DNA from 3 places in the Actinoalloteichus hoggarensis genome. Region 3 is predicted to be linked to each of the others. Evidence: riboswitches for the same ligand, from Rfam matches in the RefSeq annotation. Region 3 holds a riboswitch; each other region holds the start of a gene.
The links. A riboswitch is a leader RNA that binds a small molecule or an ion and turns the genes downstream of it on or off. The one in region 3 is predicted to bind cobalamin.

Region 1 (7,752 bases), 410 kb from region 3:
GCACCAGAAGGAAGAACACCGTCTCGATTCCCGCCGTGCCCGCGCCCAGCGGACGCAGCCCCGCGTTCACCGCCGACAACACACCCAGCAGCGCCAGCGCCTTGGCGTCCATGCCGGAATCCGACATCTCGGCGAGCACGATCGCCAGCAGCAGGGGCAGGAGGACCACGAAGATCAGCGGAGCGTCGGCGGTGCGAGCCGTCGGATCGGCAGGCGCCGAGGCGAACAGCGGCCAGAGGAACATCGCCAGCCCCGCCGCCGAGGCCAGCGTGAGCACCGCCGCGCGACGCGGCGTCACCCGCACGACCGGACCTTCGCGTCGAGCAGGACCGGTGTGTCCTCTCGCCGTCCCGTCCGCCGCCGAGGTGTCCGAGGACTCCGTCATCGTCCGCCCGCCGCATCGTCCAGCGCTCGACGGACGTCGTCGACCGTCAGCCAGGCCTGCGGCGCGAGCACCTTGGACACCTGCGGGGCGAAGGACGGCGAGGAGGCCACGACGTCGGCGGTGGTGCCGTCGGCGACGACCTCGCCGACCGCGAGCACCAGCACCCGGTCGGCCGCGGCCGCGACGAACTCCACGTCGTGCGTGGCGATCACCACCGAACGGCCCTGCGCGGCCAGGTCGGCGACCAGGGCACCGAACGCCCGCTTCGCGCGGTAGTCCAGGCCGCGGGTGGGCTCGTCGAGCAGCATGACCGACGGCGCGGCGACGAGCTGGACGGCCAAGACCAGCGCCAGCCGCTGTCCCTCGGACAGATCTCGTGGATGGCAGTGCGGGTCGACGTCCTCGATCAGCCGACTCAGCAGCGTCGCGCAGGTGCCCGGCGGCACCGCCGACTCCCGGTCGGCTTGGGCGCACTCCTCGGCCACCGTCTCCAGATACAGCAGATCGGCCGCCGTCTGCGGCACCAGCCCGACGAGAGTCCTCGCCCGATGCGCGGGTTGGGCGGCTGGATCGAGGCCGCCGGTGAACACCGTGCCGCCGGAGCGGCGGCCCGAACCCTGCAACGCCCACAGCAGCGACGACTTGCCGGAGCCGTTGCGGCCCATCAGCGCCGTGACCTGGCCGCCGTGCAGATCGAGGTCCACCTCGCGGACCGCGACGACGTCGCCGTGCCGCACCACCACGCCGCGTGCCGTCAGCAGTGGCGACCCCGCCGCCGCCCGCCGCGGTCCGGGCGGGCCGTGATCGGCGAGCCGGGCGCGCAGCTCCGGGGCCCGCCTGCGGGCGTCGCGTACCGACAACGGCAGCGGTGTCCAGCCCGCCAGCCTGCCGAGCTCCACCACGGGCGGCGCAGGCGTCGAGTCCGCGAGAACCTCGGCGGGTCGTCCGTCGACGACCCGCCCGTCGCCGGCGAGCCGGAGCACCCGGTCCGCGTACTGCACGACTCGTTCCAACCGGTGCTCGGCGATCACCACCGTGACCCCGAGGTCGTGCACGAGCCGCGTGATCGAGGCCAGCACCTCCTCGGCGGCCGTCGGGTCCAGTGCCGAGGTCGGCTCGTCCAAGACCAGCACCCGAGGGTGCACGGTGAGCACCGAGCCGATCGCCACCCGCTGCTGCTGCCCACCCGACAGCGAGCGCAGCGACCGATCCCGCAGCTCGGCGATGCCGAGGAGGTCCAGCGTCTCCTCGACCCGCTTGCGCATCACCTCGGAGGGGATGGCCAGCTGCTCCATCCCATAGGCCAGCTCCTCCTCCACCGTGTCGGTGACGAAGCCTGCCAAGGGGTCCTGGCCGACGACCCCGACGAGATCTGCGAGCTCACGAGGCGGATTCGTCCTCGTGTCGCGGCCGCCCACCGTGACCCGGCCCTCGAGCACTCCGCCGGTGAAGTGCGGCACCCGACCGTTGACCGCGCCGAGCAGCGTCGACTTGCCCGATCCGGTGAGGCCGACCACAAGGCACAGTTCGCCCTCCTCGATCTCCAGGTCGAGGCCGGACAGGACGGGGGCGGCCTCGCCGTAGCGGACCGAGACCTCCTCGAAGCGGATCATGCGCGGACCTCCGGCGGCGGGGCGAGCCACGCGGGAGCGACCCCCGCGAGGATGCCGAGCACCGGCGGCAGCGTCACCGCCGGCCAGCTCAGCGGGCTGAGTGAGGGATAGAGGTTCGACGGGTCGATCCCGGCGGTCACGGTGAGCACGGCGGCGGCCGTCAGACCGGACAGCACCACGAGCGTCTCCGGCAGCAGCCACCGATCCGGCCGGTAGACGCTGCGCCGGATCCGGCGTCCGGCCACCAGGAAGCCCGCGCCCGCCACGAGCAGCCCGGCGACGGCCATCGGCAGCCCGAAGACATGCCGCGTGCCGTCCAACAGGCCGTACACGCCCACGCACACCCCGCAGAGACCCGCGATCACCAGCACGCCGGTCAGCAGTCGGGTGCGTCTCGGCGTGTCGCCGAGCCGGCCGTACCCCCGGGAGTCCATCGCCGAGGCCAACGCGAGCGACCGGTCCATGGCGTCGGCCAGGACCGGGACCACGATGCCGCGCAAGGCCCGGAGACCGCGTTGCCTGCCGCCACGCAGCCGCCGGGCCCGCCGGACCCGCAGCACGCTCTCCATGAGCTGTGGCGCGACGGAGAGCGCCACGACCACGGCGGTGCTGATCTGATAGAGCGCCGCGGGCACCGCCTTGAGCATTCGTCGCGGGTCCGCCAGCGAGTTCGCGGCGCCGAGGCAGATCAGCATCGTCGCCAGTCGCAGTCCGTCGTAGAGTCCGCCGAGCAGCTCCTCGGCGGTCACGGGGCCGAGCAGCCGGATGCCCGCCGCCGCCTCCGGCAGGGTGATCTCCGGCAGGACGAAGAGGACGTGCTCGCCCGCGCCGCCGCCGAAGACCATCCGCCATAGCACGCGCATGACGACGACGAACACACCGAGGTACACGTACATCCGGAAGGTCGCGGCCCACGGCGCCCGGCCGCGTCGCCGCACCACGACGTAGCCCGCCACCACGAGGATCAGCGACAAGAGCAGCGGATTCGTCGTCCGGCCCGCCGCGGCCGCCATGGCCAGCGCCCATAACCACCAGGCGCCGGGGTGCAGTGCCCTCGGCAGGCGCGTCGAGACCCGGAGCATTGCCGTGCTCACCCGGCGTCCGAGTCATGCGGTTCGTTCCGGACCGATGCGGAGTGCCCGAGCCGCCTCGGGCGCGATCCCGGGTCGCCGACGGCCCGGTCTCCGGCGGCCTGCCGCGGCCTGCACAGTGTCGTCCCGCACAGTGTTGTTCCGGACATGCCTCGATGCCTCCCCGAGCGGGTCGAGAGGCATCCGTCGAACCGCCGCCGCCGAGGCAGGCCTGCGCGCGCTCGAATCGGACTCCGCCTGCGGACCACGACAGTGTGAACGAGCCCTCGTCCCCGGACGGGCATTCCGGCTCATCGTGCCTCGACACGAATCACGGCTGCGGGTCAGCGCCGGAGTCGCACCGGCTTCCCCCGCCGGGGGCGTCTGAAGTTGTCACGACCGACTGCGGCCGAGCGGACATCGAGAAGGTTAACTCACTCGGGTGGTTTTGGATCACCCGTGACAGGCTTCGCCGTCGTGGTCGGTCGAACCGCGTGAAAAGCGGATTCTTCTGATGCCGAGGCGACGCCCCTCCCAGGTCCGGCGGCGGAGACGCCGTCGGTGACTGTGTCGAGCGCTCCCCGCCGCGTCGGCGTTTCCTGAGGCCGGCTGTGGGGTGAATCCGTGATCCTCCGGTCCGCACGGCTCCCGGAGAGAGTGGTCCACCACACCCCGAGATCATTACTATGAGTAGTCGAAATCTGTCGCTAAGAGTGGTGTGTCCGCTCGTGTTCAGGTGTCGAGGCACATGATGCATGCGGGCGGCCACGAGTTCGACCGACGAGGCACAGGCGACCGCGAACCCGCGGCGAGAGCGAAAGGCGAGGCAGTCGTCATGAGGATCGCGGTCATCGGGGAGTTCCGAGCGGACCGGATAGTCGACGCCATCACCCGTTCCGGCCATCACGACCTGGTGTTGCTGGGGCCGACGGACGTCGCGGGCTACGTCGGCAGGCGGACCCGCCACCGATACCTGCCTGCCTGCGCGGAGCCCGAGGACCTGCTGGCCGTCTGGGCCGAGGAGCACGTCGAGCTGGTGATCCCGAGTCTCCACCCGGCCGATCAGGAACGGCTGCTGCCCAGCCTGGCCGCCGCGGCGGACCGGTGGCGCGATCTCGGCGGGAGCGCCGTCGTCCACTCGACCCGCTTCGCCGCCCTCGTCACCGACAAGGCCCTGTTCCATCGCGTAGCGGTCGAACAGGGCTGGCCGGTGCCCGAGGCCGTCGTCTGCGATCGGGCCGAGGAACTGGACTCGGCGGTGCGGCGGGTCGGCGGACTCCCGGTGATGGTGAAGGCGGCCGGGCCTCCGCCGCGCGGCGTCCGCGGGCGCGTCGACACCGCGCACCTCCTCACCACGCTTCCTCCGACCGCCTTCCCCGTCGTCGTGCAGCGGGTCTGCCGGGGTGAGGAGTTCGGAGTCGAACTCTTGAGCGACGCGCACGTGACGGACTGCTGGCCCGTCGCCTCCTTCGGCCCGTTGGACGAGCGGTGCGGTCCGGGGCGCCGAGCGCGGCTGGCGCCGATCACGCTTCCGCAGGCGGTGACCACCGAACTGTCCACCTTCATCCGCGGCGTGCTGGCCGAGTTCGACGTGCGCGGCCCGTGGCAGATCGACTTCGCCGTCTGCTCGGGCAGGCTCCAGGTGCTGGCGGTCAACGGCAGGCTCAGCGGCATGGCCGATCTCAGCGCGGCCACCACCGGACTAGACCCGTACGACGCCTTCGTCGACACGTGCCTCGGCCAGCCCCGCGCCGTGCCCGCCGCTCGTCGGCTCGCCCTCGAGCTGCCGGTCCGACCCGGCACGGAGCTTCCCGGCCTTCCTTCCGGCGTGCGCCTGCGGCGGCAGGTACCGCTGCCCACCGACCGGTCGCTGCCCTCGGACTTCCACCGGCTGCTCGTCACGGCGGACGATCCCGTGCTGCTGGCCAGGTGGCTGCGCGGCATTCCCGACGACGCCGTGATCGCAGGCTCGCCCGCACAGCTGGCGTCCACCGCACTGCGGACCAGCCCGCTGTCCACCTCGGCGGGATGGCCTCGGAGCTGCCCGCAGGTCTGATCCGACGGGCCAGACCAGGCGGCAGGCAGACCAGGCGGCGAACCGGCACCGTGCGCCGTGCGGAGTCACGGGCCGTCGGCCGCGCGCGGCCCGCGTCACGCCGCCGCCCGGATCGATCCCGGCATGATCGCTCCGCGGCACGGACCCGGATCACCGGGTCAGGGCGAGCGACTCGCCGACCGCCGATCGCGAGCCGCCGTAGGTGATCGCCGTCATCGCCAGCGATCACCTGGCTCCAGGCGTACAGCCGGTCCGCGTCGAGTCCCCATGCGGCGGTCACCCGGCGGCCCCGAGCCTCGGCCCCTGCCGCCCGGCGCCTGCCACGACGTCGTCCACGGCCTCGTAGCACGGTTCGCCGACGCAGGTCGTCGGGTCGACCGCGATCAATCCGTGTGACGCCCCCGTCCAGGACGTTGCTCAGACGCGGATCGCCGTGCAGCGGCACCACGTCGCCCTGGGTGTCCAACAGGGCGGCACACCGTCGGAACGTCCGTTGCCAGGCCTGATCCAGCCGCGACTCGACGGCCGGTTCGGACGGCCGCCGTCCGATACGGACGAAGACCTCCTCACACCGGCCCCAGAGACTCCACGGCCAGTGCGGCCACGGCGTGCAGTGCCGTCAGCAGCTCCGCCCGCCGTTCGGTCAGCGACTCCTGCGGCAGGTCCTCGGCCTCGATGCCGGGGACGGCCTCCGTCGACACCAGCGCCCCGACCTGGACGTCGGCGGCCAGCACGGCAGGCACCCGGCCCGACGGTGCGAACACACGCGGCATCTCGACCCGGCTGGCCGACAGCGTTCGGTCCGGCGTCAGCTTGAGGACGGCAGGCGATCCGTCCCGCCGGCGGCGGAGGACGACGGAGGACGCGCCGCCTGTGAACAGCTCGCCCACTTCGGATCCCCGCCGGGCGGCCGGGTCCGCCGCGAGCGTGGAGATTCCCGTCGGCCGGTCCGCGGTCCCGGGGCCGAATCGATCCGCCAACCGGGCGGCGACGTCCGCTGTGGTCTATCCGGGGCAGCCTTCATCATGAACCGCCGGGACGCTCGCGGATACTCGTCCGATACCGACGAGTCTGCCGTCGGGGTGTCCGGACCGGACCGCCCGGCGCGTCGTCCTTCGGTCCGGCGGCACGACCGCCGCCCCTTCTCGTGATTCGCGGCTGTCGCCGCCGATCGGCGAGACCTCAGCCGCGGCGGACCGCCAGGCCGTCCACGGCGTCGGCGATCGCGACGCGGGGATCGTGCGCCTCGTACTCGGCTCGGAGCTCCCGTGCCCGGTCGCGGCAGAGCGGATCGTCCAAGACGCTGTCGACGGCCTTGCGGATGTCCGCCTCGTCCGGGTCTCCGGTGCCCAGGCTGACGGCGGCCCCGGCCCAGGAGACCTTGGCGCAGACCTCGATCTTGTCCTCGGTGTCGCCCGCCAGCACCAGGGGAACCCCGTGCCGTAGCGCCTGCTGGACACCGCCGTAGCCGCCGTTGCTCACCAGCACGTCGACATGGGGGAGCACGGTGTCGAAGGGGATGAACTCGGCGACCCGCGCGTTGGCGGGCAGCGTGGCGGGTACGGCGTCGCGACCGGTGGCGACGACGATCACGGCGTCGAGATCGGCCAGCGCTCGTAGGGTGGGCTCGATCAGCCTGCCGAGATCGTCATTGGCGATGGTGCCCTGGGACACGAGGATCACCCGATTCGCCCTGGTCACGTCGTCCCACCACACGGGCAGCGCCCGCGCCTCGCCGCGTTCCGGCGGCAGCGCCCCGATGTAGCGCAGGTGCGACGGTGCGTCGCCGCGCGGGTACTCCAGACTCTCGATGCTGAGCTGGAGGAACAGATCCGGCACTCCGACGAGACCCTGCGACAGCAGCGGCGGCGGTTCCGCGGCCCCGAGGCGCTCGAAGGCCCGGGTCAGCAGCCGATGCGATCCCGCTCGCTCGGCCGCCTCGGCCTTCTCGGTGAGTACTCGGCTGCGCGCGCGCCCCTCCTCGGAGTCGTCCGGGACGAGTCCGCTGCCGAAGGGCGGATGGTCCGCGCTGTTCATGGGCAGCGGCATCACACCGATCCCGACGACCGCGGCGGGCCGGACGCCCGCAGCGCCGTGCCGGACCGGCCAGGCGCCCAGGAACATCGTGTCGTGCAGGAGGACAGCCGGCGCGGCGTCCTCGGCCAGCAGCGCCTGGAGCGCCGCGTGCTGGGCGGCCATCGGCGCGACGAACAGGTGTTGATTGTCGTACTCCAGCCGGGCGGGCCCGGTCGGGATCCGCCGCCGATCGGGAAACCGATCGGGCCGGACGTCCGCCTCGGCGGGCAGCGGGACGAATCGAGCGCCGGTCCCCTCCACAGCGGCGCGGAAGGCCGCGCCGGTCAGGAAGGTGACGGCGTGGCCGCGTGCGACCAGGTCGGCGGCGATCAACCGCATCGGCCGCACGTGCCCGAAGAACGGCACCGCCGCGATCAACACCCTGGCCATCGTGTCGCCTGCCCCCATGAGACTGCTCGCGAGCGATCCTCGCGGCCATCAGGCTAGGACGTCCACGCGAGGCCCGTGCGACCGACGGCGGAACGGCGATCACGGCGGCCTGGAATCCCGCGGACCCGAGAGCCCGGTCGAGACGGCCGCGAGCGCAGGGCG
Region 2 (7,752 bases), 1.4 Mb from region 3:
GGATCTTCCCGTCGACGATAACCGGCATCGTCCCGCCCCCGCCTCCCGTCGCCACGCCGATCCGCCGGCCGAGGCGCCGGATCGTCCCGACCGGCATCCGTCCAATGCGATCGTCCGGCGGGTGCGTGCCCGCCCCTGCCGGATCAGGTCGCTCGGACCGCATGACGAGGCACCGCGGGTGGGCGAGTCCCAGCGGCTCCGACAGCGGTCGGTAGACGCCGATCACCGACCGGGAGGCGACCGACAGCGCGAAGCAGACCTGCCGGCCCGACGCGAGAGGGTCGTCCCCGAGGTCGTGGCAGGCCCGCTCGGCGGGACGATCGGTGCTGATGGTGATTCTGATCGCGGCACCCGCGACGTCGATGGGGACGGCGGCGACGGCCTCGGCGAGCGGTTGGGCGATGGCTCTGCCGTGGGCGGCGAGCCGCGGACGTGGCGGCGAGGCGGCCGCCGAGATGACGCTCACCCCGATCCGCCGTCTCCGAGGCGGCCGACACGGTCGTTGCCGGCCACCACCTCGGACTGTGTGCGGCCTGTCACCCGGGCGGCGGTGCCTGCCGCCTCCTTCCGGTGCACCCGGTGCGGCTCGTGGCCGACGCGCCTGTGCGGCCGTGATCGGCTTCAGCGTTCGGGTGTTCTCGGCGCGTCCGGCGGAATCGACTCCGGCCCGTCGCGCGGACTCGCGGCCCTGCGGCGGCCCTGCGATGGAGCTCGTCGCCGTGGACGGTGTGTCGACCTGCCGTAGGACAGACCGAGTCGCAGCAGACGCATCGTGACGCCCGCGTCGGCTTCAAGCGCGAGATCGGATCGGTGCCGCGCCGTCCGGTCGATCAGAACGGCCGGCGTCGACGGGCGGCGAAGCAGACAGGGTGTCGGCGTGGCGATCGGGCGGATGACGGCGTTTCGCGTGTATCACTGGGCTGGTGGACCTGGAGCGTCGATCAGCCCCGTCGGTGTCCCCGACCGCCCGCCTGAGCGCGCTGCTGGGCAGCGCCCATCCCGAGCCCGCCGTGGCGGTCACCCTGTTCACCACCGTGCTCGCCGCGGCGATCGGCCGTGGCGTGGGCGGCTCGGTGCTGGTCGCCGCCACGGTGCTGGCCGGACAGCTGTCGATCGGCTGGTCCAACGACGCGTGGGATGCCCGCCGCGATCTCGCCACCGGCCGCCGAGACAAGCCCGTGGCCGCGGGCCTGCTGTCGCCGCGCTCCGTCGGTGTCGCCGCGGTGATCGCGGTGCTGGTGTGCATCCCGCTGTCGCTGGCCAACGGGCTGATCGCCGGTTCGGTGCACCTGTTCGGCATGGTGGCGGCCGGCTGGGCCTACAACGTCGGCCTCAAACGCACGGTGCTCTCCCCGCTCGCCTACGCGGTGGGCTTCGGCAGTCTGCCCGCGTTCGTGACACTCGGCCTGCCGGGCGCTCCCTGGCCCGCCTGGTGGGCGGTGGTCGCCGCCGCACTGCTGGGGATGGGCGCACACCTGGTCAACGCGCTGCCGGACATCGAGGGCGACCTGGTGACGGGGGTCCGCGGCTTCCCGCAGCGCATCGGTCGGACCGCCTGCCGGACGCTGACGCCGCTGGTGATGCTCGCCGCCGTGGGCGTGCTGCTGGTGGGGACCCCGGGACGGATCGGACTGCCGAGTCTGCTCATCGCGGCGGTGGCGGCGGCGGTGGCGATCGCGGGGACGGCGATCCCCGCCGCCCCGGACAGCCGCCGACCCTTCCGCGCCGCCGTGTTGACGGCAGCCCTGGCGATCGTGTTGTTCCTGTTCAACGGCTCCGCCGTCGTGTGACGACCCGGGTGCCGGGCGGCGCGGGGACGGATGGCGCGGGGACGGGCGGAGAGTGGGAATCAGCGGCGATTCCGCGTCGTCGTGGTGACGGCCGCGTTGGTGAACGTGTTGTTCCTGTTCGACGGCTCCACCGTCGTGTGACGACCCGCAGGTGTCCAGACGGCGCGGTGTCACGCGGCGAGGGGGACGGCGGCTCCGCGTCGTGTCCGGCCTGTCGGCCCGGCCGGAGCAGTTCGGCGCGGATGCCGCCGCCGAACCGACCAGGCGTTCGGTCCCCGCCCGCGGACGACCCGGCCGGGCGATGCGCCCCGGCCGATGCGACGTCCCCGACCTCCTGTCCGCCTTCGCCGGCGAACCCCACGCGGGAACACGGCTGTCCTCGTGACGGCGAAGACCGCCGGGCCGGGACTGCCGTGCGCTCGCCGCCGTCCGATGACCGCGCGTTCCCGGCCGCGGACCTCCGGCCCACCGCCGAGTCGGTTCGACGCCGTCTCGCCGAGCGGGCTGACGGGGTGTACGGGCCGTCGCGGTCCCGCCGCTCGTACGACGGCGGCGCCTCGGGTGGCCGGTGCGCAGTCACTCGTGGCACCACCTTCGCGCGCCCGGCCGCGGGTGCGGCGCCGAGGTGCGATGATGCGCTCTGCTCCCGCGGAGACCGGCTTCCGGGGCCGTGACGTCGATCCGCCTCGGCGAGTCGCCGCGACGTCGCCCCGAGGTCGGGCGACGTGCGGCTCCCCGCGCCGACAGCCCCGCACGGGGAGGCGGGAGGCCGTGCAGGCCGCTAGGCCTGCCCCGCGGCTCACCGCCCGGAGCCGGCCGGGCGCCGGACGGCCGCACCACCGCCCGGCCGCCGCGCGACGTCGATCGCCGAACGCGTCATTCGGCCGCGCGGCGACGGCGGGCGATGATCCCGGCGCCGATGCCCAGCACCCAGATCGCGGCGAAGGCGATGATCGTCGCCCACGGCACGCCGCCGGTCTCCGCGGCCTCCTGGGCGGTCTGCTCGGTGCCTTCCGCCGCGCCGGCGGGGTCTCGGCCGCTCGCTCCCTCGGCGGCGGGCGTGCTCTCGGCCCCCGACGGTCCTTCCCCGTCCGTGTCCTCGGGACCGCCCGAATCCGGCGCACCCCGGCCGGACTCGACGTCCGTCGGGGCCGGCCGGCCGTCGGGGGGCGGCGCAGGCTGACGCGGCTGGTCGGCCGCGCCGCCGGGCGCAGGATCTCCCGGCGCGGCGGGCGGCGCGGGATCACCGGGATTCGGCGCGCCGTCATCCCCGCCCGCGGCGAACCGAGCCCTGGCCGCCGCCGCCGTCATCCCCGGTGGCTCGCCCGCACCGAAGGACCAGCCCTCCACCCGATCGGCCGTCGGATAGGACGCCAACGCGCCGCGCGTGCTGTACGACCAGCCGCTGCCGCCCTCGTCGATCCAGTACGACCAGTAGGCGTTCCCGGAGGGCGTGTCGTCACACGGCTCCTGTTCTGGCCCCGGCCGATCGTCGATACGGCAGATGAACCCGGCGCCGTCGTGCGCGGTCCCCGCGAGCCGGAAGCCGGCCTCCTGCAGCGCCGCGTAACCCGTGTCCGGGGTGCCGGGGACGCAGCGGGACACGGTGCCGCCGAGGGCCCCGAAGTCGACGACCACCACGACGCCGGTCTCGGTCGTGCAGGTCTGCGCGGCGCCCGGGGCGGGGGTCGGAGCGATCAGCATGGCCGCGGCGAGCAGCCCCGCCGTGACGAGACGGGCGAGGCTCATCACACCGCACCGCCCCGTCGTCGAGGCCTGCTGATCAGCAGGTAACTGATCGTGGCCAGCAGCAACGCCACCACCGCCGAGGACGTCAGGCCCGCCGGACTGCGTAGGAAGTCGCTCACCGAGGACGCGAGCGAGGTTTCCGGCGCGGCGCCCTGTCCGGTCGGCTCGCCACCGGGCGACGGCGCCTGCGCGACGGCGGGCGGCGGCTCGGGCCGAGGTGTCTGAGCGACCGCGCTCGGTGGTTCGGCCCCCGAACCCGGCGCCCCACCGAGTCCTGGCGCCCCCGCGTCTCCGGCTGCTCCCGGATAGCCGGGATGTCCCGGCTCACCCGGCAGGCCCGGCTGCCCGGGAAGGCCCGGCTGTCCCGGCGCGCCGGGTTGTCCCGGCTGCCCGGGTGCACCGGGGGGGCCGGTCGGACCTGGTTCACCAGGCGGATTCGTCGTCGGCGGGACCGTCGGCGAGTCGGGCGGTTCGGCGGGCGGGGTCGCCGACAGACCCAGCAGCGCCTGTGCCGTCGCCCGCCGCAGCCGGTCTTGATTGCCCGCGCGGCTCCAGTACAGCGGCCCGTCGACCTGGGCGTCCAGATAGTCGCGTGCCGAATAGGAGACGGCGCCGATCATGGCGCCCGGATCGACGCCGTTGCCCAGCTGGATCGACGTCAACCAGCCGCCCGCGCGTCCAGCGGGTCCGGCCTGATTCGCGACGGTGAGCGCGAGGGCGGCGAGCCCGGTGCTGTTGGCGTTGAGCGTCGAGGCGATCAACTCCGGTGACGACGAGTCGAAGCCGAAGGCGCCGTCGGGATGCTGACGGTCGAGCAGCCAGCGCACACCCCGGTCCAGCGCGCCGGGACTGCCGCCGACCTCGGCGAGCGCCCAGACCGCCATCGCGGTGTTGTCGACGCTGACGAGCTTGTCGTCGGCCTCGGAGCAGCGGGAGCCGACGTCCTCCGGTGGGGGGTTCGGACGGAAGCCGCCGCTCGGACACTGCTGGCGGAGGAGGTAGTCCACGGCGGCGCGCTGGTCGACGGGCGTCCCGGTGCGCGCGGCGTACTCGTCCACGGCGATCAGCGCCAACGCCTGGGAGAACGTGTTCGACAGATCTCGGCGGGGATCGTAGTCACCCGCGTTCAGGTTGCGGTAACGGCCGTCGACGTCGAGCGTCGATTCCAGCCGGTCCACCAGATCGATCCGGTCCCCATTGGAGTCGACGCCCCAGTTCGTCGGATCGACCCCGGCACGCAGGGCCACCAGCAGGCGTTTCGCGATGACGCCGGAGTTGGCCAGATTGCCGTTGTAGTACATGTCGCGCAGTGCGCGGACGCCGAGATCGAAGGTGGTTCCCGTTCGACCTGCCGCATACAGCCCCAACAGGGCGTCGGCCTGCAGACCAGGGTCCGGGGTCCCCGGCATGGCGCTGGGATAGACGTAGTCGAGCCGGACGAGCTCCCGTTCCAGGAACTCCGCCGCCGTACCGGCCTCGGCCGACCCGACGTCGAACGCCGGGTCGGCCGAGGCAGCAGAGGGGACGACCGTTGAGACGAGGAGCAGCGCTCCCGCCGTCAGGCCGAGAAGGGACCTGAACATCAGGGAGTCGACGTCCAGTTCGGGTCGAGCGCCTCCTCGAGCGTCAGGCTCATCTCGTTCGGGTCGGCCGCGGTGCCCGCACCGAAGGAGAAGCCGAGGACGTCGCCCTGCGGCGGGTCGTAGGTGTCGACGCCCTCATCGGCGTAACCCCACGCATCGGCGGTCGCGTTCGGCACCCAGAACGCCCAGTACGGCGCGTTGGGCAGGAAGCCGTCGCACGCATCGTCGGCGAGCGAGGGGAGACCGTCGATCCGGCACAGGTACTGGTAGGGACCCGCCTCGCCCTGGCCGATGCCGTGCTCGGGGGCGAGACCCAGCCCGGCCAGCGCGGCGAAGGCCGTCGCCGGGTCGCTCTCGGTGCAGTGCCGGACGACGTCGCCGCCCGCGTGACCGGTGAAGTCGACGACGACCGTGACACCGGTCGGGCCCGTGCAGGGACCCTCGGCGAAGACGACGGCGGCCGAGTCGGCGGCGGAGGTCTCGGCCGGGACGGCCGCGGCGGCGGTGCCGCCGAAGAGAAGAAGCGAACCTGCGAAGAGACCGGCTAAGAGACGACGTCGGACGGAGCGGCTCGAGGACATGTCCTGGAGTTCCCTTCGGTTCGGGCACACCGCAGCCCGGACCCGCCTTAGGGGCACCGAAGCTCCGGTCTGCACACCGCGACAGAGGAGCTGAACAGAACCGTTGACGGGCATTCCGACTCACACCCGAGGACTCGGATGCTCACGGCTGCGGGACAGTGCCGGACTCCCACCGGCTTCCCCCGTCGAACGGCGTCGTGCATTCGTCCCCTGTGGAGGGACGACGTCTCGACGGTAGCCCATCGGACGACGCGGAGGAAGACATCGTCTTCACCGCGGGCTCACACCGACGTCGAAAGCACACCGTGCACCGGCTGGGGGACCGAGCGGAGACGGACGGCCCCCAGGGGAGCACCGCGGCCGCCCCGGTCGTACGGAGCTTCGCCCGACGCGGTACAGGCGCGCGTGGTGACGTCCTGGATGGTGGTGAGACCCCGCGGACCCGGGACGACGCGCCGCCCCGAGAGAGCGGCGCCTCCGGCGCGGCGCGCGAATCGCACGATCGGCGCAGCCGGCCGAGCGCGTCGGCTCTCCCGCCTACCCGTCGGCAGGGCGACGCCTCCGTCGGACGCGCTGTGGTGGAGGCGCTGTGGTGGCGGCGACGTACTGACCGGACGCCGCCGTGACCCCGGAAGGCGTTCGACCTCCGCCGCCGCCGGATCGCGACACGAGCGTCGACGCTCGCCGGCGGGACAGGCCCCGGTCGGTCGATATCGGAATCGGATCGCGTCGCGGTCCCGTCCGACGCGCCGACAGCGGCGTGGTTGCGTGGTCTCGCGGCCTCCGCCCTGTCGGATCGCTGTCGCGGCCCGCCTGCCGCGGTGTCGTCAGGCCGACCATCGACGTGGGTCCGGTGTGTCGATCCTCGGCAGCCGGAGGTTCAGACCGGTGCTCACGGGGTGAGGGAGATGGCCATACCGGGACACACGGCCGCCGCCTCCCGCACAGGTCCGTGCTGCTCTTCGGCAGGCTCGGCGTCGAGCAGCACGACGATGCCGTCCTCTTCGCGTTGATCGAACACCTCGGGTGCGAGCAGTACGCACTGGCCCGCACCACAGCACTTCTCGGTGTCCACGTCCACATGCATCGGCAATCCCTTCGGATCGGAGTCGACCTGCGCAGGCCGACCGAGGCGGAGACCGTACTGAGCGACCCGGCCCGCTGCCGAGCGACAAGGCCCCCGTTGAGCGATCAAGTCGCCGTTGAGCAGCAAGGGCGCCAGGCCGGCTCGGGAGCGGCACAGGCTGCCGCACCCCCACTCGGAGCCGCATTCGGCCCCGCGCCGACGCCCTGCGCCGACGCCCCGCGGTGATCGGAGACCGTGTCCGCCGCGCGGGATCGAGAAGTCGTGCCGCCGCACGGGCGCTCGCCCACGGGCGGTCTCCGACTCCCCCGTGCCGCTGCCCGCCGACGACGCCGGTCGGCCACGGACCTGAGGCGAACCTCCGCCCATCAGAGGCGTCCGCGGATCGCGTTCCGCGGCCAGCGGGCCGTCACCACCGCACGGGCAGCCGTTCGAGCCCGCCCACGAGCAGCCCCTTACGCAACGGCAGCTCCTCGACGGGGACGGCGAGATCCAGACCGGGCAGCCTCCGCACCAGCACACTCAGCACGGCCTGGAGTTCGGTACGGGCCAACGCCTGCCCGAGGCAGGAGTGCGGACCCACCCCGAAGGCGAGGTGCGGATTGGGTGCACGACGAAGGTCCATGTCGTCGGCATCGACGAAGACCTGCTCGTCGCGATTCGCCGACGCGAGGCTGGTGACGATCGTCGTCCCCCGCGGCATCGTCCGGCCGCCGACCTCGATCTCCTCGGTGAGATAGCGGGGCAGGCCGAAGCCGGCGTTGGCGTCGAACCGCAGCGCCTCCTCGGCGGCTGTACGCACCAACGACGGATCCTCGACCACCGCCGTCCACCGGCTCCGTTCGCTGAGCAGCAGCACCACCATCTTCGAGATCATGTTCGCCGTGGTCTCATGCCCCGCCACCAGCAGACCCTGCCCGGTGAGCATGAGCAGCTCCTCGGGAAGCCTGCCGTCGGCGGCGTCC
Region 3 (7,752 bases):
GGGGCGGGCGTCGGCGTGGGGCCGCCCGCCTGGACGGCGTTGAGCCTGCCGTCGGTGCCCTGCAACGTGCTCTTCTCCACGTGGGTGGCGCTCTGAGCCCGCAGGTAGTACGTGGTCTTGAGCCCGGAACGCCAGGCCAGCCGGTAGAGGGTGTCGAGCTTGCGGCCGCTGGGCTCGGCGAGATAGAGGTTCAGCGACTGGGCCTGGTCGATCCACTTCTGCCTGCGGGAGGCGGCCAGCACCAGCCACTTCGGGTCGATCTCGAAGGCCGTGGCGTAGAGCGACCGCAGCTCGGCGGGCACCCGGTCGATCGAGCCCAGCCTGCCGTCGTGCCGCTTCAGGTCGGCGATCATCCGCTCGTCCCACAGGCCGCGCTCCTTCAGCGCGGCCACCAGATGCGGGTTGACCACGGTGAAGTCGCCGGACATGTTCGACTTGACGAACAGGTTCTGATACTGCGGCTCGATGGACTGGCTCACGCCGGAGATGTTGGCGATGGTGGCGGTCGGCGCGATGGCCATCACGTTCGAGTTGCGCATCCCGACGGTGCGCACGCGCTCCCGCAGGGCGTCCCAGTCCATCGTGGACGTCGTGTCCATCGCCAGGTCGCCGCTCTGCCGCTGCTCGGCCAGCAGGGCGATGGAGTCGATCGGCAGCACGCCTCGGCTCCACAGCGAGCCCGCGTAGGACTCGTAGCTGCCGCGCTGCGCCGCCAGGTCGCTGGACGCCGCGATGGCGTGGTAGCTGATCTCCTCCATGCTGCGGTCGGCGAAGGCGACCGCCTCGTCGGAGGCGATCGGCAGGCCGAGCCGGAACAGGGCGTCCTGGTAGCCCATCATGCCCAGGCCCACCGGACGGTGCCGCAGATTCGAACGCCGGGCCTCGGGGATCGTGTAGAAGTTCACGTCCACGACGTTGTCCAGCATCCGCACGGCGGTGGTGACGGTGGCGGCCAGCCGCTCCCGGTCCAGCTCCAGCCGTCCGTCCGGTCCGGGGCGCAGGTGCTCGGCCAGGTTGACCGAGCCGAGGTTGCAGACGGCGACCTCGTCGGCGGAGGTGTTCAGCGTGATCTCGGTGCACAGGTTGGAGGAGTGCACCACGCCGACGTGCTGCTGCGGCGAGCGCAGGTTGCACGGGTCCTTGAAGGTGATCCACGGGTGACCCGTCTCGAACAGCATGGTCAGCATCCGCCGCCACAGCTCGACGGCGCGTACCCGGCGGAAGACCCGGATCTCGCCCCGGTCGGCGGCCCGCTCGTACTCCCGGTAGCGCTCGGCGAACGCGGTGCCGTAGAGGTCATGCAGGTCGGGAACCTCGTCCGGCGAGAACAGCGTCCACTGGTCGTCGGCCTCGACGCGGCGGAGGAACTCGTCGGGAACCCAGTTGGCCGTGTTCATGTCGTGCGTGCGGCGTCGGTCGTCGCCGGTGTTCTTGCGCAGATCGAGGAACTCCTCGACGTCGACGTGCCAGGTCTCCAGGTAGGCGCAGACCGCCCCGAGGCGCTTGCCGCCCTGGTTCACGGCCACCGCCGTGTCGTTGGCGATCTTCAGGAACGGCACGACGCCCTGGGAGCTGCCGTTGGTGCCCTTGATGTGCGCGCCGAGACCGCGGACCGGGGTCCAGTCGTTGCCGAGGCCCCCCGCGTACTTCGACAGCATCGCGTTGTTGCGGATGCCGTGGAAGATCCCGCTCAGGTCGTCCTCGACGGTGGTGAGGAAGCAGGACGACAGCTGCGGCCGGGTGGTGCCCGAGTTGAACAGCGTCGGGGTGGAGCACATGAAGGCGAAGGTGGACAGCAGCTCGTAGAACTCGATCGCCCGCGCCTCGCGCTCCTCCTCGCGCAGGGCCAGGCCCATCGCGACGCGCATGAAGAACATCTGCGGCAGCTCGAAGCGCACGCCGTCGCTGTGCTGGAGGTAGCGGTCATAGAGGGTCTGGAGGCCGAGGAACTGGAAGTCCCGGTCGCGCTCCGGACGCAGGGCGGCGGCGATCCGGTCGAGGTCGAAGTCGGCGAGGGTCGGATCGAGCAGATCCAGGGCGATGCCGCGCCGCACGAAGGCCTCGAAGGCGGCCGGGTAGCTCGCCGCGACGGCCTCGGGGCTCGCGTCGGGCACGGGACGACCCAGGAAGGTCAACGCCTCGGCACGCAGCTTCTCCAGCAGCAGCCGGGCGGCCACCTGCGAGTAGTGCGGCTCGATCTCGACCATGCTGCGTGCGGCCATGATCTGGGCCAGCGCCAGCTCCTCGGCGCCGATGCCGTCGTAGAGGTTGCGCAGCGTCTCGTCGAGGACGGTCTGCGCGGTGACCCCGGACAATCCGGCACAGGCCTCGTGCACGGTCGTGGCGAGCCGTTCGACGTCGAGTGGAGCGAGATCGCCCTGCGCGTCCTTGACCCGGACCACCCGCTCGGGAAGATCGAGCGGGGCGGGAGCGACGGGGGCGGGAGTCCCCTCGGCGATCGCGCGGCGATCGGCCGGGACGGGGCGTGCTGGTCGGAGTGACTCGACGGTCACGGTGGTCTCCTCGTAGCCGGGGCGGCATTCGGTTCACCCGAGGAGGAGCGCGCGGCAGCATGCGGACCCGCGACACGGCAGGGTCCGGCGCTGTCCGCACGGCCCACCCTCGAGGCCTTCGGACGACGTGCTCGGTGGCACGCGCCGATGGCAGGTCTTCGGACTTACGGGCGTCCGGCGAGGTGGTGCTCGCCGGTCCTACGGCCGTCACTTCCCGAGAGACCGAGGTCTCCTAGTGTGTGCACCGTCCGGTGTGGACGGCGACGGCCTTCGTTCCCGTTCACCGCTGCGGGGCAGTCCCGGAATCACACCGGGTTCCCTGTCTCCTCGTCGGGACGCCGCCTGGCGCCCTGACGAACCATCAGCGGGGGAGAGACTACATGTTGGGGTCGCTGCTTTGTCTCACCCCAATATCCTGGCGTGTTCCCGGTTGCGGTCGGTTAGGGTGGCTCGCCGAGAACCGGGCGAGCGGCGGATGACCACAGGGTGACCACGCCGATCGGAAAGGTGACGAAAGCTCGTCCTTAGTGAAAACTGGTCTCATCAGTTCGGGCCATCCGGCCGAGAGGCAGCCGTGGACGGGATAGTGCAGGCAGAGTCGGGCAGACACCGTGCCAGGGCGCGCCGCAGACGACGTGTCGTGCTGGGGATCAGCGCTGCGCTGGTGGTCGTCCTCGCCGCCTCGGCCTGGGCGGTGCGTCAGGACGGCGAGGGCTCCGTCGAGGCCGGGAGCAGGCTTCGCGTCGTGACCACCACCAACTTCCTCACCGACGCCGTCGGCGAGATCGGCGGCGACGACATCGAGCTCACCGGGCTGATGGGCAACGGCGTCGACCCACACCTCTACCAGGCTCAGGCCGGTGATCTGCGACTTCTGCGGGAGGCCGACCTGATCGTCGCCGTCGGCCTGCACCTGGAGGCGGGCCTCCGTCCGGTGCTCGACGACCTGGCACGCCACACCGCGGTCCTGTTCGTGGGCGAGACCGTGCCGACCGACGCCCTCCTGCTCGCCGAGGAGGCGGGCACGGCGACCGAGTACGACCCGCACATCTGGTTCGACGTGGCACTGTGGAGCGACGCGCTGGCCTCGGTCGGCAGCACGCTCGCCGCACTCGACCCCGACCGGGCCGACGGCTTCGACGCCCGGTGGGAACGCCATCGCGCCGAGCTGGACGAACTCCATGACGAGGTAGGCGCACGGCTCGCCGAGATCCCCGAGCCCCGTCGCATCCTGATCACCTCGCACGACGCCTTCCGATACCTCGGTCGCGCCTATGACATCCGCGTCGAGGCGGTGCAGGGCGTGTCCACCGTCGACGAGGCCACCATCGGCGACATCGATCGGGTGGCCGGGATCATCGCCGAGCACGGCGTCCGGGCGGTGTTCGTCGAGTCCAGCGTGTCCGGTCAGACCGCCGCCGCCGTCCTCGACGCCGCGGCCGCCCTCGGGGCCACGGCGACGCTCGGAGGCAGCCTGTACTCCGACGCCGCGGGCCCGGCGGGCACGCCGGAGGGCACCTATCTCGGCATGGTCCGCGCGGACGTCGAGCTGCTCGTGGCGGGCCTGCGGTGATCGGCCGTGCCGCCGCGCCGGAGCCTCCGACGTCCCCCGAGAGGTCCGGCCCGCGCCCTGCCCTCGCCGTCACCGGACTCGCGGTCGGCTATCGCGGGCGCACCGTCCTGACGGTGCCGGAGCTGACCGTGCCCGCCGGTCGACTCACCGCCGTGGTCGGGCCCAACGGCGCGGGGAAGTCCACCCTGGTCAAGGCCGCGCTCGGCCTGCTCCCGTCCGGCGGGGGCGTCGTCCGGCTGCTCGGCGGGCCGCTGGCCGACGTGCGGCGCCGGGTGGCCTACGTCCCGCAGCGCGACGCCGTCGCCCAGGACTTCCCGATCACGGCCGTGCAGGTCGTGGAGATGGGCCGCTACCCGCATCGCGGCTGGTTCCGTCGACTCACCCGACAGGATGATCTCGCCGTCAGCGAGGCGCTGCACCGCACGGGCGCCGCCGACTTCGCCGACACGCCGTTGGACGAGCTGTCCGGCGGCCAGCGGCAGCGGGTGTTCCTCGCCAGAGCGCTGGCCCAGCAGGCCGACCTGCTGGTGCTCGACGAGCCCTTCGCCGCCGTCGACACGAGCACCGAGGCACGGCTGCTGGCGCTGCTCGCCGAACTGTGCGAGCGGGAGGGCCGTTCGGTGCTGCTGGTGCACCACGACCTGCGCACGGTGCGGGACCACTTCGATCACGCCGTGCTGCTGGCGGGCCGGGTGATCGCCGACGGGCCGGTGAGCCGCGTGCTGCGGCCCGAGCACCTGGAGACGGCCTACGGCATCCCGATGCCGGGCCGTGCCCCGGCGTCGGACTCGGACCCCGCTGTGGACCGCGCCGCGCGAGCCGCCGACGGCTCGGCGGCCGGCCATGCCGCCGACGCCGCGCCTGGTGGAGACCGGGACACGGCACGTCTCGCCGGGGGAGCACCGCGTCCGGCCGGGACGGATCGGGCGGACTCCGAGACCGCCGACCGGCGCCCGGCGACGACGAACCCGCCCGCGCCGGACCCGGGTCCGGCGGGGCCGGAGCGGCGGGCATGACCGGCGGCGTCCTCGGCCTGTCCTATGCCGCCTCCGTCGTGATCGGCGGTTCCGCGCTGCTGGGCGCGGTGGCCGGGTTCCTCGGGCCCTTCGCCGTGCTCCGGGGGCGGAGCATGTTCGGCGACGCGATGAGCCACGGAACCCTGCCCGGCGTCGTGCTCGCCTTCATGGTCGCCGGAGTCAAGGACGCCCCGATCCTGTTGATCGGAGCCGCCCTCTCGGCGATCCTCGCCGCGCTGGCCATGATCGGCCTGGAACGGGCGGGCCGGGTCGGCCCGGACGTCGCGATCGGCGTGGTGCTCTCCGCCGCCTTCGCCCTCGGCATCGTCCTGCTCACCAGGCTCTCCGCCGAAGGCGCGGGCGGGCGGAGCGGAATGGAGGAGTACCTCTTCGGACAGGCCGCGGGCCTCGTGGTCGGCGATCTGGTCGTCGCCGCGATCGTCGGGGCCCTCGCGTTCGGCGCGGTGCTGGTCTGGTTCCGGCTGCTGCGGACGGCGATCTTCGATCCCGGCTTCGCCGCCGTGGCGGGGGCGCCTAGCTGGGCGGTGGACGTCCTGACGACCACGCTGCTGGTCGTCGGGATCGTCTTGGGCGTGCGCACCGTGGGGGCGATCCTGATGGTCGCCCTGCTCGTCGCGCCCACCGTGGCCGCGCGCCAGCTCACGACCAGGCTGTCCACGCTGGTGCCCGCGGCCGGCCTGATCGGTGCGGCGGCGGGCGGGCTCGGCGCCTTCGTCTCCGGCACCGCCGACCTGCCGACCGGGCCGGTCATCGTGCTGTTGGCGACCGCCGCCGCGCTCGCCTCGGTGCTGTTCGCGCCGCGTCGCGGGGTGCTGCCGCGGGCCCTCTCCTCGCGACGGCGACGTCCGACGAATTCGGGTCCGGACCCGCTCTACGCGGCAGCCGCACGTCCGGCCGCCCCTCGCGCCGCCGGACCGCCGTCGGACGAGGTTCCGTCGAGTGGGGCCGTGCCCCGGTCCGGGGAAGACGGACGATGAGCGCCGACGACGTCGTGATCGTCCTCACCGCCGGTCTGCTCGGCACCGCCTGCGCCCTGCTCGGCTGCTTCCTCGTGCTGCGCGGACAGGCTCTGCTGTCCGATGCGATGAGCCACGCCGCGTTGCCGGGGATCGTCCTGGTGTATCTCGTCACCGGCGGGCGGGCCCCGTTGACGATGATCCTGGGCGCCGCCGCGTTCGGCGTGGTGTGCGTGCTCGGCTACACGGCACTGCGTCGCAGCGGCCTGCTGGGATCGGACGCCGCGATCGCCCTGGTGTTCCCCGCGTTGTTCTCCCTCGGAGTCGTCGGGGTGAGCGGATACGCCTCCGGCGCACACCTCGACCTCGACGCCGCCGTCTACGGGGAGATCACCTTCGCGCCGCTGCGCACCGTGGCGGTCCTGGGCGTCGACGTGCCTCGATCGCTGCTGATCACCGGCCTGGCGGCGGTGTCGGTGCTGGTGGTGATCCTGCTGCTCTGGCGACCCCTCCAGACGGCCACGTTCGACCCGGACTTCGCCCGCGTCGCCGGACTCGGCCCTCGGATCGTCGATCGCACGGTGCTGGTGGCGACGGCGCTCGTGGCGGTGACGGCCTTCGAGAGCGTCGGCGCGATCCTGGTGGTCACCTTCTTCATCGTCCCCGCGGCGACGGGCGGACTGCTCGCGGTGCGGCTCGACGGGATGCTGGCCATCGCGGTGGCCTCGGCCTGGATCGCGGCCGTCGTCGGACAACGGCTGGCCGTGAGTCTGAACGCCTCGATCGCGGGCACCGTCGGACTCAGCGCCGTCGGGCTCTTCGTCCTGGCCCTGCTCTTCGGCGGACGGCGCGGGCTGCTGCGCGTCTCCCGACGAGCCGCGGGCGCGGCGCGGAGCCGACCCGGCCGCCCCCTTGGGCCCGTGGACCGCGGTTGACAGGACGTCGCAGCGCCGGCCGTCGTCCACCTACGTGGCGAACGACCACGAATCGCCGCGCCGACCTGGGCACTCCGCTGCGTGGAGAGCACGGGACCGGCCCCGAGAAGGGGCCGCGTCCGTCATGACCACACCCGCCTCCGTGGACAGCGCCCTCCTCGCCGGTCTCAGCGAGGCGGCCGACTGTTCTCACGGCAGACGAGAGGCCTGGCCCGCATCCGCACAGACGGTCCGAGGGGTGCCCGGACGACGGCGAGTCGGGGCGAGATCCGACGCGTCCGGCGTCGTGGGGAGGTGCGGGCGCGGGCCGGGCACGACGGCCGCACCGCGCCGGGCGCGAGGCAGGTCCGTCCCGAGACAGGCCGCGGCGGTGGACCGGCCCGAACGGCGACCGCGGGTACCGGCCGATCGGGTGTGGTGGACGCGACGCCGACCGACACCGCGCGACGCACCCGGGTCGACTTCGGAACGTGGTAGAACGATCACGCTGTGCGTCGGATCGCTCCGGTGGCGAGCAGGCGTCGCCGCTCAGCCTGATCGGAACTCTGGAGGACCTGGGCATGACGCTCACTCGTAGGACCATGCTGCGACTCCTCGGCGGCGCGGTCGTGGCGGCGCCGTTGCTGTCGGCCTGCGCGGCCGAGGGCAGCACCGGGATACTGGTGCCCAGCGGTGCCCCGCTCCCGGATCCCTTCGGTGTGCCGCTGCCCGTCCCGCCGGTGCTGACGCCCACCAGGA

Region 1: another riboswitch for cobalamin. It lies ahead of AHOG_RS12420 (CbiQ family ECF transporter T component); the one in region 3 lies ahead of AHOG_RS10605 (ribonucleoside-diphosphate reductase subunit alpha).
Region 2: another riboswitch for cobalamin. It lies ahead of AHOG_RS16280 (hypothetical protein); the one in region 3 lies ahead of AHOG_RS10605 (ribonucleoside-diphosphate reductase subunit alpha).

What each region holds. Positions count from the first base shown of each region.
Region 1 covers NZ_CP022521.1:2,817,569-2,825,320, forward strand. The annotation lists gene AHOG_RS12410 (ECF transporter S component) at 1-385, opposite strand, end outside; gene AHOG_RS12415 (ABC transporter ATP-binding protein) at 382-1,998, opposite strand; gene AHOG_RS12420 (CbiQ family ECF transporter T component) at 1,995-3,080, opposite strand; cobalamin riboswitch at 3,348-3,501, opposite strand; gene AHOG_RS12425 (ATP-grasp domain-containing protein) at 3,904-5,124, shown strand; gene AHOG_RS29900 (protein kinase family protein) at 5,691-6,014, opposite strand; gene AHOG_RS12435 (glycosyltransferase) at 6,307-7,608, opposite strand.
Region 2 covers NZ_CP022521.1:3,799,181-3,806,932, reverse strand. The annotation lists partial or broken gene AHOG_RS16305 (MarR family transcriptional regulator) at 161-331, opposite strand; gene AHOG_RS16300 (UbiA family prenyltransferase) at 924-1,790, shown strand; gene AHOG_RS16290 (hypothetical protein) at 2,667-3,539, opposite strand; gene AHOG_RS16285 (prenyltransferase/squalene oxidase repeat-containing protein) at 3,539-5,122, opposite strand; gene AHOG_RS16280 (hypothetical protein) at 5,122-5,703, opposite strand; cobalamin riboswitch at 5,792-5,929, opposite strand; gene AHOG_RS16275 (ferredoxin) at 6,596-6,790, opposite strand; gene AHOG_RS16270 (cytochrome P450) at 7,197-7,752, opposite strand, start outside.
Region 3 covers NZ_CP022521.1:2,403,552-2,411,303, forward strand. The annotation lists gene AHOG_RS10605 (ribonucleoside-diphosphate reductase subunit alpha) at 1-2,513, opposite strand, end outside; cobalamin riboswitch at 2,646-2,891, opposite strand; gene AHOG_RS10610 (metal ABC transporter solute-binding protein, Zn/Mn family) at 3,100-4,086, shown strand; gene AHOG_RS10615 (metal ABC transporter ATP-binding protein) at 4,200-5,102, shown strand; gene AHOG_RS10620 (metal ABC transporter permease) at 5,099-6,100, shown strand; gene AHOG_RS10625 (metal ABC transporter permease) at 6,097-7,014, shown strand; gene AHOG_RS10635 (multicopper oxidase family protein) at 7,575-7,752, shown strand, end outside.